DNA from 4 places in the Massilia sp. FBCC-B171 genome. Region 1 is predicted to be linked to each of the others. Evidence: predicted binding sites of a transcription regulator. Region 1 holds the regulator's gene; each other region holds the start of a gene.
What was found. The regulator sigma-54, encoded in region 1, starts transcription at its own class of promoters, with help from an activator protein. The targets are predictions, from matches to a motif close to TGGCANGNAANCTGCTTT.
Positions count from the first base shown of each region.

Region 2: a site for sigma-54 is predicted at 2,311-2,328, ahead of NMB41_RS05110 (CmpA/NrtA family ABC transporter substrate-binding protein). Genes of this name have one in related genera too.
Region 3: a site for sigma-54 is predicted at 2,086-2,103, ahead of NMB41_RS07305 (PEP-CTERM sorting domain-containing protein). Genes of this name have one in related genera too.
Region 4: a site for sigma-54 is predicted at 1,408-1,425, ahead of pepA (flocculation-associated PEP-CTERM protein PepA). Genes of this name have one in related genera too.

Region 1 covers NZ_CP101443.1:4,907,559-4,910,944, forward strand. Annotated here, with positions in the region: gene NMB41_RS22275 (enoyl-CoA hydratase/isomerase family protein) at 1-325, opposite strand, end outside; gene hpf (ribosome hibernation-promoting factor, HPF/YfiA family) at 423-779, opposite strand; gene NMB41_RS22285 (RNA polymerase factor sigma-54) at 842-2,314, opposite strand; gene lptB (LPS export ABC transporter ATP-binding protein) at 2,329-3,090, opposite strand; gene lptA (lipopolysaccharide transport periplasmic protein LptA) at 3,093-3,386, opposite strand, start outside.
Region 2 covers NZ_CP101443.1:1,139,684-1,143,069, forward strand. Annotated here, with positions in the region: gene NMB41_RS05090 (MFS transporter) at 1-571, opposite strand, end outside; gene NMB41_RS05095 (IMPACT family protein) at 812-1,408, opposite strand; tRNA gene NMB41_RS05100 (tRNA-Lys) at 1,472-1,547, opposite strand; gene NMB41_RS05105 (hypothetical protein) at 1,626-2,141, opposite strand; gene NMB41_RS05110 (CmpA/NrtA family ABC transporter substrate-binding protein) at 2,469-3,386, shown strand, end outside.
Region 3 covers NZ_CP101443.1:1,613,870-1,617,255, reverse strand. Annotated here, with positions in the region: gene cphA (cyanophycin synthetase) at 1-733, shown strand, start outside; gene NMB41_RS07310 (LysE family translocator) at 792-1,418, shown strand; gene NMB41_RS07305 (PEP-CTERM sorting domain-containing protein) at 1,424-2,056, opposite strand; gene NMB41_RS07300 (hybrid sensor histidine kinase/response regulator) at 2,225-3,386, opposite strand, start outside.
Region 4 covers NZ_CP101443.1:3,260,970-3,264,355, forward strand. Annotated here, with positions in the region: gene NMB41_RS14740 (ribonuclease HI family protein) at 1-18, shown strand, start outside; gene NMB41_RS14745 (TCR/Tet family MFS transporter) at 64-1,314, shown strand; gene pepA (flocculation-associated PEP-CTERM protein PepA) at 1,466-2,323, shown strand; gene NMB41_RS14755 (EamA family transporter) at 2,393-3,226, shown strand; gene NMB41_RS14760 (TonB-dependent receptor plug domain-containing protein) at 3,234-3,386, opposite strand, start outside.

The DNA.
Region 1 (3,386 bases):
GCGAGATATACGGCTTCGGATAGAAGTAAATTAAATGGTTCAGCGCGTATTCTTCGGTGAAGAAATCTTCCAGCAGCGCGCTGCCGCCGGTTGGCGTGGCGTGGCCGGCTTCGTGGAAGAAGCGGATGTCGCCGCCCGCACACAGCGCTTTTTCGCTGCTGCTGGTGAGCACAACGGCGGCCACCGACGCGTCGTCGCGCCAGGCCAGCAAAATCTCGGTCAGGCGCCGCACCATCGCCAGCGACAGCGAATTGAGGGCTTTCGGACGGTCAAGGGTGATGATGCCGGTGCCGTTGGCAACGCGGGTCAGGACGTGATCGGTCATGGTGGGTAGCATGGTTGAAGAGACATGCATTTTACCCGCACGCGCAATTGAAAAGGGCGCCTTGCGGCGCCCTCGTTCAGACGGTGCTCAGTGCTGATCAGAACGCAGCAGCGGCCTCTCCGCCTTCAGGACGGCGCTTGAGCGCCTCGTGACCATGGTCTTTCAGAATCGACTTGTACTTCATCACCTGACGATCCAGCCTGTCCATCAACAGGTCGATGGCGGCATACAGGTCGTGCGCCACACTTTCCACGTGCACCATCTTGCCGGACAGGCGCAAGTTAATCTCGGCTTTTTGCCTTTTGTCTTTTTCGGTGAGATTGTCGATGGCGAGGATCACGTGGGAATCGATCACTTGATCGAAATGGCGGGTGATGCGTTCGAGCTTGTTCTGTACGTATTCACGAATGGCGGGGGTGACGTCGAGGTGGTGGCCACTGATGGTGAGATTCATACACACTCCTTAGATAAATGCGCGGCGCCGCATTCGCGCTTGGGTCGCGCCTGGGGCCGCTGTTACAAGGATTTGCGGAGACTGACGGGAGGAATCTTGAGTGCCTCGCGGTATTTGGCAACCGTGCGGCGCGCAATGACCATGCCTTGTTCCCCGAGCATTTCCGCGATCTTACTGTCGGATAATGGGTTCTTTGGGTCCTCTGCTCCTGTCAGCTGCGCGATAAGCGCCCGTATCGCCGTAGACGATGCTTCGCCCCCCGCTTCGGTGGCGACGTGGCTTCCGAAGAAATACTTCAGCTCAAACATGCCGTGCGGGGTCAGCATGAATTTCTGAGTTGTTACACGAGAAATGGTGCTCTCGTGCAGACCCAGTGTATCAGCAATCTCGCGAAGCACAAGGGGACGCATCGCAACCGCGCCATGGCTGAAAAAGTTGCGCTGACGCTCCACAATTGCCTGCGAAACACGCAGGATCGTGTCGAAGCGCTGGCGCATATTCTTGATCAGCCACTTCGCTTCCTGCAGCTGCGCGCTCATCTGGCCTTCGCCTTTTCCGCCCTTGAGCAGGTTGGCATACACGTTGTTCACGCGCAGGCGCGGCATGACTTCGTTGTTCAGCGTGACGGCCCAGCCGCCCTTCGTCTTGCGGACAATAACGTCCGGAACGACATAGCCCGACACGCTCGATGCAAAGGCCGCGCCGGGATGCGGATTGCACTGGCGGATCACCGCTTGCGCTTCGCGCAGGTCTTCGTCGTCGCAGTCGAGCGCCTTTTTCAGCTTGTTGAATTCGCGCTGCGCGAACCAGGTGAGATAGCCCTCGACGATTTTCAGGGCCATGCGCCGCGTCACCAGCGGCACGCCCGGCATGCTGCGGATCTGCAGCGCCAGGCATTCGGAGGCGCTGCGCGCACCGACGCCGACCGGATCGAGGCTTTGCACCAGCGCCAGCGCGCAGCGCAGCTCATCCATCTCGATCTCGAGTTCCTCGGGCAGGCGCGCGTGGATCTCATCCAACTGCTCTTCCAGGTAGCCGTTGTCGTCGATGGCGTCGATCACCAGCTCGGCCAGCACGCGGTCGCGGTCGGTCACGCCCGTCACCCGCACCTGCTCCATCAGGTGCTCGCGCAGCGTGACGCCGATGCCGCCCAGCTGCGGGCGCCCGTCGTCGTCGTTCTCGCTGCCGGCGCTGCGCGTGCCCTCGCCCCAGTCGGCGTCGGCGTCGGCGCGTTCGACCTCGCCGCCGCCCTCCGCGCCTTCGCCCGCGTCCGGCGCGGGGGGCGCGTCTTCACCGTTGGGCGCGGGCGCTTCGGGCGCCTGCGGCGGCGCGTCGTTGATCGCGCCGTCGGCCAGCAGGCGCACCGAGTGGTCGAGCGGATCGTCGAGGCGCTCGAGCAGCGGATTGTCGGACAGGATTTGCTCGATCTCCTGGTGCAGTTCGAGCGTCGACAGCTGCAGCAGCCGGATCGACTGTTGAAGCTGCGGCGTGAGCGCCAGGTGCTGCGAAGTCCGGAGTTGCAGGGATTGTTTCATGGCCCGTTCGTAGACTACATGCGGAAGTGTTCGCCCAGGTAGACGCGCCGTACCGACTCGTCGGCGATGATGTCGTCGGGACGTCCCGACGCCAGCACCGCGCCCTGGTTGATGATGTAGGCGCGGTCGCAGATGCCCAGCGTCTCGCGCACGTTGTGGTCGGTGATCAGCACGCCAATGCCGCGCTCCTTCAGGAAGCGCACGATGCGCTGGATCTCGATCACGGCAATCGGGTCGACGCCGGCGAACGGTTCGTCGAGCAGCACGAAGCGCGGGTTGGTGGCCAACGCACGCGCGATCTCGACGCGCCGGCGTTCACCGCCCGACAGCGACAGCGCCGGGTTCTCGCGCAGCTTTTCGATCTGCAGTTCGCCCAGCAGCGAATCGAGCCGCTCGTTGATCGCCGCCTTGCTCAAGGCCTTGCCGTTCTCGTCGTGCTGCAGTTCGAGCACGGCGCGGATATTGTCTTCCACCGTCAGCTTGCGAAACACCGAGGCTTCCTGCGGCAGGTAAGACAAACCCATCACCGCGCGCCGGTGGATCGGCAGGCTCGAAATGTCGGCGCCGTTGATCTCGATGGTGCCGGCGTCCGACGGCACGAGGCCGACGATCATGTAGAACGAGGTGGTCTTGCCGGCGCCGTTGGGGCCGAGCAGGCCGACGACTTCGCCGCAGCCCACTTCCAGCGACACGTCGCGCACGACCAGGCGCTTGCCGTAGCTTTTTTGCAGGCCACGCACGACCAGGGTGCTGCGGGTGTCGGCAACGTCTTTCATCATCATTGCTTGCCCGCCGCTGAAGTCGAAGGGGCAGCCGCCCTCGGCGCCGGCGTGGCGGCCGCGGGAGCGGCGGCCGGCGCGGCGGCGGGCGCCGTGCGGCGCGGTGCGATGATCAGGGTGCCGCGTCCGCCGCCAACCTTGCTCTCGCCGCTCGGGTCGTTGCGCACGCTCGCCACTTCGCGCCGGCTGTCGTAGGAGATGTAGGCGCCATCGAGTTCGTTGGTCAGGCGTCCATTTTCGAGCTCTTTCACCACCGCCTTCGAGAACAGCTTGACCACTTCCACGCGCTCGTC
Region 2 (3,386 bases), 1.8 Mb from region 1:
TGAAGCCGGCACTCGGACGCGCCTCGATCACCGGCACCCATTGCCTGAGGCTGATGGCAGTGAGCAGGCCAATGGCGGCCACGATCAGGAACACCAGGCGCCAGCTGAAGTTATGGCCGAGGTAAGTACCAAGCGGCACGCCGATCACGTTGGCCAGGGTCAGGCCGGTGAACATGGTCGCCATCGCCGCAGCTACTTTCCCTTTTTCCGCCAGGCGGCTGGCGACGACCGCGCCGACGCCGAAGAAGGCGCCGTGCGGCAAGCCGGCGAGGAAGCGCGATACCAGCATCAGCCCGAAATTCGGCGCCAGCGCGGACAGCGCATTGAAGACCGCGAACATCAGCATGAACCAGATCAGCACGCTGCGCGGCGGGCGTTTCGCTACCAGGCTGACCAGGGTTGGCGCACCGACCACGACGCCGAGAGCGTAGGCGGTAATCAGGTAGCCGGCTTGCGGAATCGTGATATCCAGGCCGCCGGCGATATCGGGGAGGATGCCCATCATGACGAATTCGGTCATGCCGATGCCGAAGCCGCCAAGGGCCAGCGGGAGCAGGCTTTTCTTGATCAAAATAGATGTCTTTACAGTGGTGACGCCGGAAGAGCGTGTGAAAAAACCTAGGCGCATCGTCGAAGACAGTACGCAAGTACGGCGAGACGATGCAACGCAGCCATGGAGGATTTTTTCACACGCTCGTCGGGCGCCATGCCGGGCCGAGTGGAACCGGCCACTATAGCCCGCACGGTTGAACCCGTCCGCTTTCCGCTCGTGATGTCGGGTATTCGGCGGCCTGATAGTGGGGGCAGCCCTTCATGGCTCGTCGTCGCGCAACCAGCCAATCCGTCCGTGGCCGGCGTCGTTCAGGCGCGCGGCCAGCGCCGGGGCATCGTCCTCGGCCATGCTGAAGGTAAGCATGACCGCGTCGCCATGGCTGACCTCGAGCAGGGTGGCCCCCGCGGCATCGAGTTCGCGCCGGATCATGCCTTCCTGCGCATACGGCGCCGTGCAGCGCAAAGTCGTCTTGCGGATGATGGCCACCTTCTCGGCCTGCAGCAGGGCCTGGGCCACGCTGTCGGTATAAGCCCGCACCAGCCCGCCGGCGCCCAGTTTGACGCCGCCAAAATAGCGCACGACGGTCGCCAGCACGCCTTCCAGGTCCTGGTGGCGCAGCACGTCGAGCATGGGGCGCCCGGCCGTGCCGCTTGGTTCGCCGTCGTCGACCGCAGCCGATTGTCCGCCCGCCAGCAGCGCCCAGCAGACGTGGGCCGCCTGCGGATGCTGGGCGCGCAGGCTTGCCACCACGGCCTGCGCACTGGCGCGGTCCGTCATCGGCTGCACGCAGGCGATGAAACGGCTCTTCTTGATGAGCAGTTCGTGATGGACAGGGGCAGGGAGGGTGTAGGGCATGGACGCCGTGGCAAGCCGAAACAAAAACGCCAACCGTGAAGGTTGGCGTTTTCGCTGAATCTTTGGTAGGCCGTGCGGGATTCGAACCTGCGACCAACGGATTAAAAGTCCGCTGCTCTACCAGCTGAGCTAACGACCCGAAGAAGGCAAGATTATAGCCGGACTCTTGCGAATGTCCAAGAACTTCCTGCGCGGCAGTGCTTCGGCAAGGTGAAACTCAGGTTTCGACGTTCTTGTCTTCCGCTTGTGCCTGCTTCATGGCTTGCGGTTCGAGCTTCTCCGCTTCGACGTTCATCCGGACGAAGAAACCCCAGCCTGCCAGCAGGAGCGCCGCGGCGACACCGATCGACGCGACATGCGGCAGCAGTTCCGGTCTCGTGTGCATGAACTGGAATACCCCGACCAGGCATTCGACGCCAAGCGAGACCACAACCACGATCATGAAGCGCGACAGGAAACGGCGCAGGCGGGTCGGCGAACTGACGTGCACCTCGCGCTGAACCTCTTCTTCCAGCACCGTCTGGCCCAGTTCGAGGGCGGCCACGGCAATCGTCAGCAAGCCGATGCATTCGAGGATCAGGCGGAAGCGCTCCTGCACCGATTGCTCGTCACTGGGGCTAAAGGCCGACCAGATTTCGATGGCGCCGAGCACAACCAGGCCCAGGCCGCAGATGAGAAAGAGGATGGCGATCGAAACGTAACCGATGGCGCTTATTTTTAGCAGGAATTTCACAGAAGCCTCGAGATTGAATATGTAGAAACTTTAGCATCATTGCTGAACAGTCCAGTGTTCGGCAGGATATCTTGTCCAAAATGATGCGGCGCACAACGCGGGTGCATCTTTTGCACCAAGGGGTAGTGCAGCCAGGGGCAGTGCATGCGTTTCACCCCGGTGGCATTACTGGCACAGACCTTGCATATCCAATATCAGCGCAATGAAGCGCCCCGAGTCCTGCCATTGCTGGCAGAGCCCACCAAGACAACGACGTCTACCAAAACATGAACGTGTTCATGTTGGGTACGCGTCGTTTTTTTTGCCTGACACCATTAGGGATGTGCGATGAATTATCAGAAACCAGAAGACAAGAGCGCCGTGCCGGCAGGCGCCGACGAGGTCAATCTCGCGCGCAGGAGCGTGATTCACGGCGCAGGCCTGGCAGCGGCGGGCAGCCTGCTGGGCCTGGCGACGGGAGGCGTGTGGGCGGCAGGATCGGACAAGCCTGAAAAAGAAGAAATCCGGATCGGCTTCATTCCGCTGACCGACTGCGCATCCGTCGTGATGGCCTCGGTGCTCGGCCTCGATAAAAAATACGGCGTCAAATTCGTGCTCAGCAAGGAGGCTTCCTGGGCCGGCGTGCGCGACAAGCTGGCCAACGGCGATCTGGATGCGGCCCATGTTCTATATGGCCTGCTGTACGGCGTGCAGATGGGGATCGGCGGCCAGAAGAAGGACATGGCCGTGCTGATGGGCCTGAATAACAACGGCCAGGCCATCACGCTCTCGAAACAGCTGGCCGACAAGGGCGCGGTCGACGGCCCCTCGCTGGCCAAACTGATGCGTACAGAAAAACGCGACTTCACCTTCGCTCAGACCTTCCCGACCGGCACCCACGCGATGTGGCTGTACTACTGGCTGGCGGCGAACGGCATCAATCCGATGAAGGATGCCAAGGTCATTACCGTGCCGCCGCCGCAGATGGTGGCCAATATGCGGGTCGGGAACATGGACGGCTTCTGCGTGGGCGAGCCGTGGGGTCACCGCGCCATCATGGACGGCATCGGCATCACCGCCACCACCACGCAGGACATCTGGCGCGACCATCCCGAGAAGGTATTAGGCAGCACGCTGGAATTTGCGAAGAAGCACCCGAACACCTGCCGCGCGATGATGGCCGCCATCCTGGAAGCGGGCAAATGGATCGATGCCTCGCTGGCCAACAAGAACAAGATGGCCGAAGTCATCGCCGCCAAGTCCTAC
Region 3 (3,386 bases), 2.3 Mb from region 1:
CAAAGGCGACGTCACTTTCTTCGCCCAGGACGGCGGCCATCCCCTGATGGCCATGCACCGCGCCCAGGGCCGGCGCGTCGTCTACGTGGACGGCGCCTCGCTCGTCTGCGCCCAGGGCAAGCAGGAAACCCGGATCGCGCTGGCGGAGGTGCCGATCACGCGCGGCGGCGTCATCGGCTTCCAGGTCGAGAACGTCATGGCCTCCGTTGCTGCCGCCTGGGCCGTGAATCTCGACTGGGACAAGATCCGCCTCGGCCTGAAGACCTTTGTCGGCGAGAGCGACAATGCGCCCGGCCGCTTCAACGTCTTCGACTACAAAGGCGCGACCCTGATCGCCGACTACGGCCACAACCCGGACGCGATCGCGGCCCTGGTGTCGGCGGTCGAGAACATGCCGGCCAAGCGCCGCCTTGTCGTCATTAGCGGCGCCGGCGACCGGCGCGACCAGGACATCACCCAGCAAACCGAAATCCTGGGCAAGGCCTTTGACGACGTGCTGCTCTACCAGGACCAGTGCCAGCGCGGGCGTCCCGACGGCGAAGTCGTCGCGCTGCTGCGCCAGGGCCTGAACGGCGCCACGCGCACCAGCCATGTCGAGGAAATCAACGGCGAATTCGTCGCGATCGACCGCGCGCTGGCGCGCTTGAACGAGGGCGATCTGTGCCTGATCCTGATCGACCAGGTCGATGCGGCGCTGGCGCATATCACCCAGCGGGTCGCGGACTCAAAGTAATACCCGTTGGGTGGGCCGGTTTCACGCCCACCCAACGTCCTTTTCTCAAATAAAAATAATGCTCGCACCCGAACAATTTTTCGGCTTCCTGCTCGCCGCCATCCTGCTCACCGCTTCCCCCGGCCCCGACAACCTGATGGTGCTTGGCCTGGGCATGTCCAAGGGCCGCAAGCAAGGCATGGTCTTCGGCCTGGGCTGCGCGCTCGGCTGCCTGAGCCACACCTTCCTGGCCGTGATCGGCGTGAGCGCCATCATCGCCGCCTCCCCCACCGCCTTCACGGCGCTGCGCATCGGGGGTGGGCTGTACCTGGTGTGGCTGGGGATCGGTGCGCTGCGCAGCACGGGCGGGCAGTCGGCGGCGGCGGACGGCGCGCCGGCGCAGTCGCTGAAAAGCCTGTTCATGAAAGGGCTGCTGGCGAACGCCATCAACCCGAAGGTGGTGCTGTTCTTCCTGTCGCTGCTGCCGCAGTTCGTGGTGGCCGCGAACGGCAATGTGCCGGGGCAGATGCTGGCGCTGGGCCTGACCTTCACCCTGCAGGCGGCGATCCTGTTCGGCCTGCTGGGTTATTTTGCCGGCGCCGTGGGCGCCTGGCTGGAACGCAAACCCGGCGCCGGCAAGTGGCTCGATCGCCTGGCCGGCACCGTCTTCATCGCGCTGGGCGTGAAACTGATCGTCTCACGCTGAGCTATTCAACGCTTGCGCCTGGCGCGCATGCCCATCAGGCCCAGGCCCAGTCCCAGCATCGCCAGCGTGGCCGGTTCCGGCACGGGCGCCGGGTCGTAGGTGATGTCGAGCGAAGCCGAGAAGAATTCGAGCGGATCGGCCGGGAAGAAGTCTTGCAGGTAAAGGGTCCAGCTGCCGTACAGGCTCATGCCGTCGAACAGCGACAATGACTCATCAGGACGGAAGCTGCCGGCCTCCACGCGCGGACCGAGCGAGCGCAAGGCCTCGTCGTCGAAGGTCACGCTGACGCGGCCAGCGCCGCCGCGCAAGCCTACGCTGTAGGTCGAGTACGGCTCGACCAGGGTGACTTGCTGGCCGTTCGGCCCCACCAGGACCAGCGTGAACTCATTCTCGAACGGCGAACCGCTGCCGGTGCAGGCGCTGCCATTCGGTCCGATCGGCGGATTGTCGCACTTCGAGAATTCGACCGTGAGGTTCACATCGGAGATCGTGCCGCGCACGTCGACGTTCAATGCGCGTGTCGCCTGGCTGCCATCGATGACGCCGTAGCTCGTGTTGGTGGCAACGACGGTGGCCGAGGCGCTGACGCAAGCGAAGGCGGTGATGATGAAGACGGCAAGACGGTGGATGCTACGCATGGATTCTCCTTATTGTTGATGTGTACATAAAAGCAATTTTCGTTCCACGATGTAAAAGATGCACTTTATCAAGCACTTACTGCCCGCCGTCCGCGGCAGCAGGCGGACGCTGTCAATTGCACCGACATCCAGGCTGGGTAGGGTATGCGGCGAGGATAGGACAGCGGGTCAATCGCGCCCTTCGCGCGCGAGCTGGGCCTGCACTTCTTCCGGTGCCGCCGGTTTCAACAGGTGGACATCGAACCCGGCTTCGCGCGAGCGGCGCCGGTCGTCGGCCGCGCCCCAGCCCGTCAGCGCGACCAGGCGCACCGCATCCAGGTCCGGCAAGGCGCGGATCGCGCGCGCGGCGCCATAACCGTCCAGGCGCGGCATGCCGATATCGAGGAAGGCCACCTGCGGCCGCAGTTCGCGGGCCAGGCGCACCGCTTCTTCGCCGTCATGCGCGACGCTGGTAATGTGCCCGGCCAGCTGGAGCAGCGCGCACAGGCTGTTGGCGGCGTCGATATTGTCGTCGGCGACCAGCACGCGCAGCGCGCGTGACGCCGGGGCGCTCGACGCTGCGGACGGCGCTGCCGCTGCGGGCCGGGCCCGCGCACCGAGCGGCAGGCGTACCGTAAAGGTACTGCCCTGGTTGATGCCGGCGCTGGCCGCACCGACGCTGCCGCCGTGCAGCTGCACCAGGTGACGCACCAGCGCGAGACCAATTCCGAGGCCCCCTTTCGCACGGTCGATGCTGCGCGCGACCTGGGTGAACATCTCGAATACCTCGGGCAGCGATTCGGCGGCGATGCCGATGCCGGTGTCGCCGACTTCGATGACGACCTCGCCGTCCTCGCGCCGCGCCGCCACCGTGATGCGCCCGCCCCGAGGCGTGTACTTGGCCGCGTTCGAGAGCAGGTTGGCGAGCACCTGGTTCAGGCGCACCGCATCGGCATCGAGCGGCAAGGGCTCGGCGGGCAGTTCGATCGCCAAGGCGTGCCCATTTGCCTCGATTAGCGGCAGGCTCGTTTCGACCGCGCTGGCGACCACGTCCTGCAAGGCCAGGGGTTCGGCCTGCAGCACCACCTTGCCGCTGGAGACGCGCGCGATGTCGAGCAAATCGTTGATCAGGTGGACCATGTGCCCGACCTGGCGCTCCATCATCGCGCGCACGCTGGCCTGCAGCGCCGGCTTGGCATCGGCCAGGCGCAGCAATTCGAGGCCGTTGCGGATCGGCGCCAGCGGGTTGCGCAGTTCGTGCGCGAGCGTGGCCAGGAACTCGGACTTGCGCCGGTCCGCTTCGACCAGCGCCTCGGCCCCGCGCACGCGTTCGATGTGGGCCCAGCAGCGC
Region 4 (3,386 bases), 1.6 Mb from region 1:
TCCGATGCCGTTTCCTGAACCCGGCCGCCGGCGCGGCTCCGCTGCTGCGCTACGGAGCCCGGCATGAAAGCGCCGCTCGCGTCTCCCGACACCCAGGCCGTCCCAGGCACGGGCAAGCTCAATTTCGTGCTGGTCAGCGTCTTCATCGACGTGCTCGGCATTGGCCTGATCATTCCCGTGATGCCGGTGCTGGTAGGCGCGTTTGTCGACGGGCGAGACCAGCAGGCGCTCTGGTACGGCATCCTGGCGGCGGTGTTCGGCCTGCTGCAGTTTTTCTTCATGCCGATGCTGGGCGCGGTCAGCGACCGCATCGGACGCCGCCCGGTGCTGCTGTATTCGATGCTGGGCATGTGCGCCAGTTTCCTGGTCACGGCCTGGGCCCCGAGCCTGGCCTGGCTCTTCGTCGGGCGCGCCATCGGCGGCGTGTCGGCGGCAAGCATGTCGGTCGCCTCGGCCTATGCCTCGGACGTCTCGACACCGGAGAACCGCGCCAGGAGTTTCGGCAAGATCGGGGCCGCTTTCGGCATCGGCTTCATTTGCGGACCGGTGCTGGGCGGCCTGCTGGGCGAGATCTCGCTGGCCCTGCCCTTCTGGGTCGCCGCTGCGTTGGCGGCGACCAATTTTGTCTACGGCTGGCTGTACCTGCCCGAGTCGCTCCCGCCCGGCGAGCGCGGTCCCTTCGACCGGCGCCGCCTCAACCCCTTCCGTGCGCTGCGTAAACTGCTGGGGCGGCGCGACATCCGCGGCTTGGTGCTGGTCTTCGTGCTGACCACCTTCGCCCAGATGATGACCCACGGCACCTGGGTGCTGTACACCACCTTCCGTTTCGGCTGGAGCCCGCGCGACAACGGCATCGCCCTGTGCTGCGTGGGCATTGCGACCGTCGTCGTCCAGGCCTGGCTGCTGTCGAAGCTGATCCGGCGCTTCGGCGAGGCGCGCCTGTCCGTGCTGGGACTGGCCTCGGGGGCGCTGACCTTCCTGCTGTATGGCCTGGCCACCCAGGGCTGGATGATGTACGTGCTCATCTTCAGCAACCTGCTCGCGTTTGCCGCGGGACCGGCCTTGCAGGCCATCCTTTCACGCGCGACCGACGCCGGCGAACAGGGCGAGCTGATGGGTTCGCTGCACTCGATCAACAGCCTCGCGGTGGTCCTGATGCCGCTGCTGGGCGCGGCGGTGCTGGGCGAAGTGAGCCACCTGGCGCCGGGCGACTGGCGCGTCGGCAGCAGCTTTTACCTGTCGGCTGCGATGCAGGGGCTGGCAGTGCTGGCGGCGGTACGCTATTTCCGCCGCAGGGCAAACATTGCCCTGTAAAACATTAATTTACTGTCGGAAATCTTTACAGTAGCTTTTCGGAATTACAACTTCCTTTACGCAACTAATTGATTTATAACAAATCTTTCCCGCTGGCACGGTTGTTGCTAAACAGTAGGCAGAGTCAAACCCACTACTGAAAGAGAACAATATGAACTTCCTGAAGAAAATCGGCTGCGCAGCAGCAATCGCACTCGCCGCCGGCACCGCGCAAGCAGAGATCATGAACGACTGGTTCTTCAACCCGATCGGTACCGGCAAGGCCACCGCTCAGCCGATCAATGAGTACCTGGACGTGAACGGCAATGCCTTCATCCAGATTACCGCGACCGGCGGCACCAGCTTCTCGTTCGCCGAACACGCAGTGTTCAACATCGTCCAGGCTGACAGCAACGGTCAGCTGTTCCCGGTGACCTACCCAGGCGGCAACATCACCGCCACCTTCGAAGCCTACGGTACCGGTAACTTCAGCGGCGCCTTCACCTTCGCCGGCGGCACCATTCGCATGTACCAGAATCCGGCCAACGGCCAATACGGTAGCGCAGCAGGCGTGTACGGCGCCAACCTGGGCAACCTGATCGCCGAGTTCGCCGTCCTCGCCGGCGGCGGCGGCACGGTCGATGCGTCGGGCAGCCCGGTCAAAAATGGCCAGGTCAGCATCCGCGCCCAGGCCAACGTGGCTGACCTGGCGCCAAATTACTTCTTCGCCGATAACGGCATCGACATGTCGACCGTCATGAACACCGCGTTTGCCTTCACCAATGCGAATACGGTCGGCTCCCCAACCGGCCGCCTGGTTAGCGAAGTCGCCTGCCAATACGCCGGCTTCACCGGCCCTGGCTGCGGCCCCGTCACCAACCCAGGCACCTACGCCAACGCTCCAGGCCAGTACTTCTTCGTCAGCAACAACGGCCAGCTCAAGTTCAACGACGTGCCTGAGCCAGCGTCGGTTGCTTTGTTCGGCATCGCCCTGTTCGGCATCGGCGCCCTGCGCCGCCGCGTGAAGTAATTCTTCACCGCTCGCGAGAGCAAGAACAAAGCCTGGCTTGCCAGGCTTTGTTCGTTTACACCTTCACCCATGTCCACTTCAGTGATCCTCGCCGTCCTCGCCGCGGCCTTCCTGCATGCGGGCTGGAACACGCTCGTCAAGGCGCATGGCGGCGCCGTTCCCACCATTCTCGTGGCAGCCGGCGGGGGCGTGCTGTGCGCGCTCGCCCTGCCCTTCGCGGCCGCGCCACACCCCGCGAGCTGGCCCTTCATCGGCGCTTCCACGCTCGTCCACCTGCTCTACTACGCGCTGCTGATCGAGACCTACCGCAGCGGCGAACTGAGTCACGCCTATCCGCTCATGCGCGGCTGCGCGCCGCTCATCGTGGCCCTGCTCGCGCCCCTCCCCGGCGAACGCCTGGGCGCTGGCCAGTGGCTCGCGGTGGGCCTGATCTGCGGCGGTGTGCTGTCGATGTTGGGCGGGTCCGGCGGCAGGCGCGCCGGCGGGCGCACGACGCTGCTGGCGCTGGCCACGGCCTGCGTCATCGCGCTCTATACGCTGATCGACGGCGCAGGCGTGCGCCGCGCGGGCTCGGCCGCCGGCTATACGATGTGGATTTTCGTGCTGAGCGCCGCCGGCGTGCTGGCACTGGCCTGGCGCACCCAGGGCGAGGCGCTGCTGCCGTTCGCGCGGCGCCATCCGGGCGTGCTGCTGGGCGGCGGCTTGATGACGGTGGGTTCCTACGGGATGGCGCTGTGGGCGATGACCCAGGCGCCGGTGGCGGTGGTGGCCGCCCTGCGCGAGACCTCGATCCTGTTCGCTACCGCGATCGCAGTGCTGGTGCTGCGCGAACGGGTCGGCCCGGCGCGCCTGCTGGGCGCCGGACTGATTGCGCTTGGCGCCGCCGCCATGCGCTTGACTTGAACCTGGCTTAGAACTTCAGCTCGAGCGTTGCACGCACGCTTGGCCCGGCCTCGAAGCGCGCTTCACGCAGCACCGGGCCGCGTCCTTCTTCCACGAAACTGCTGCGGTTGATGAAATCCTGGCCGAGCAGGTTCGACAGCGCCACGCGCACTTGCTGCTT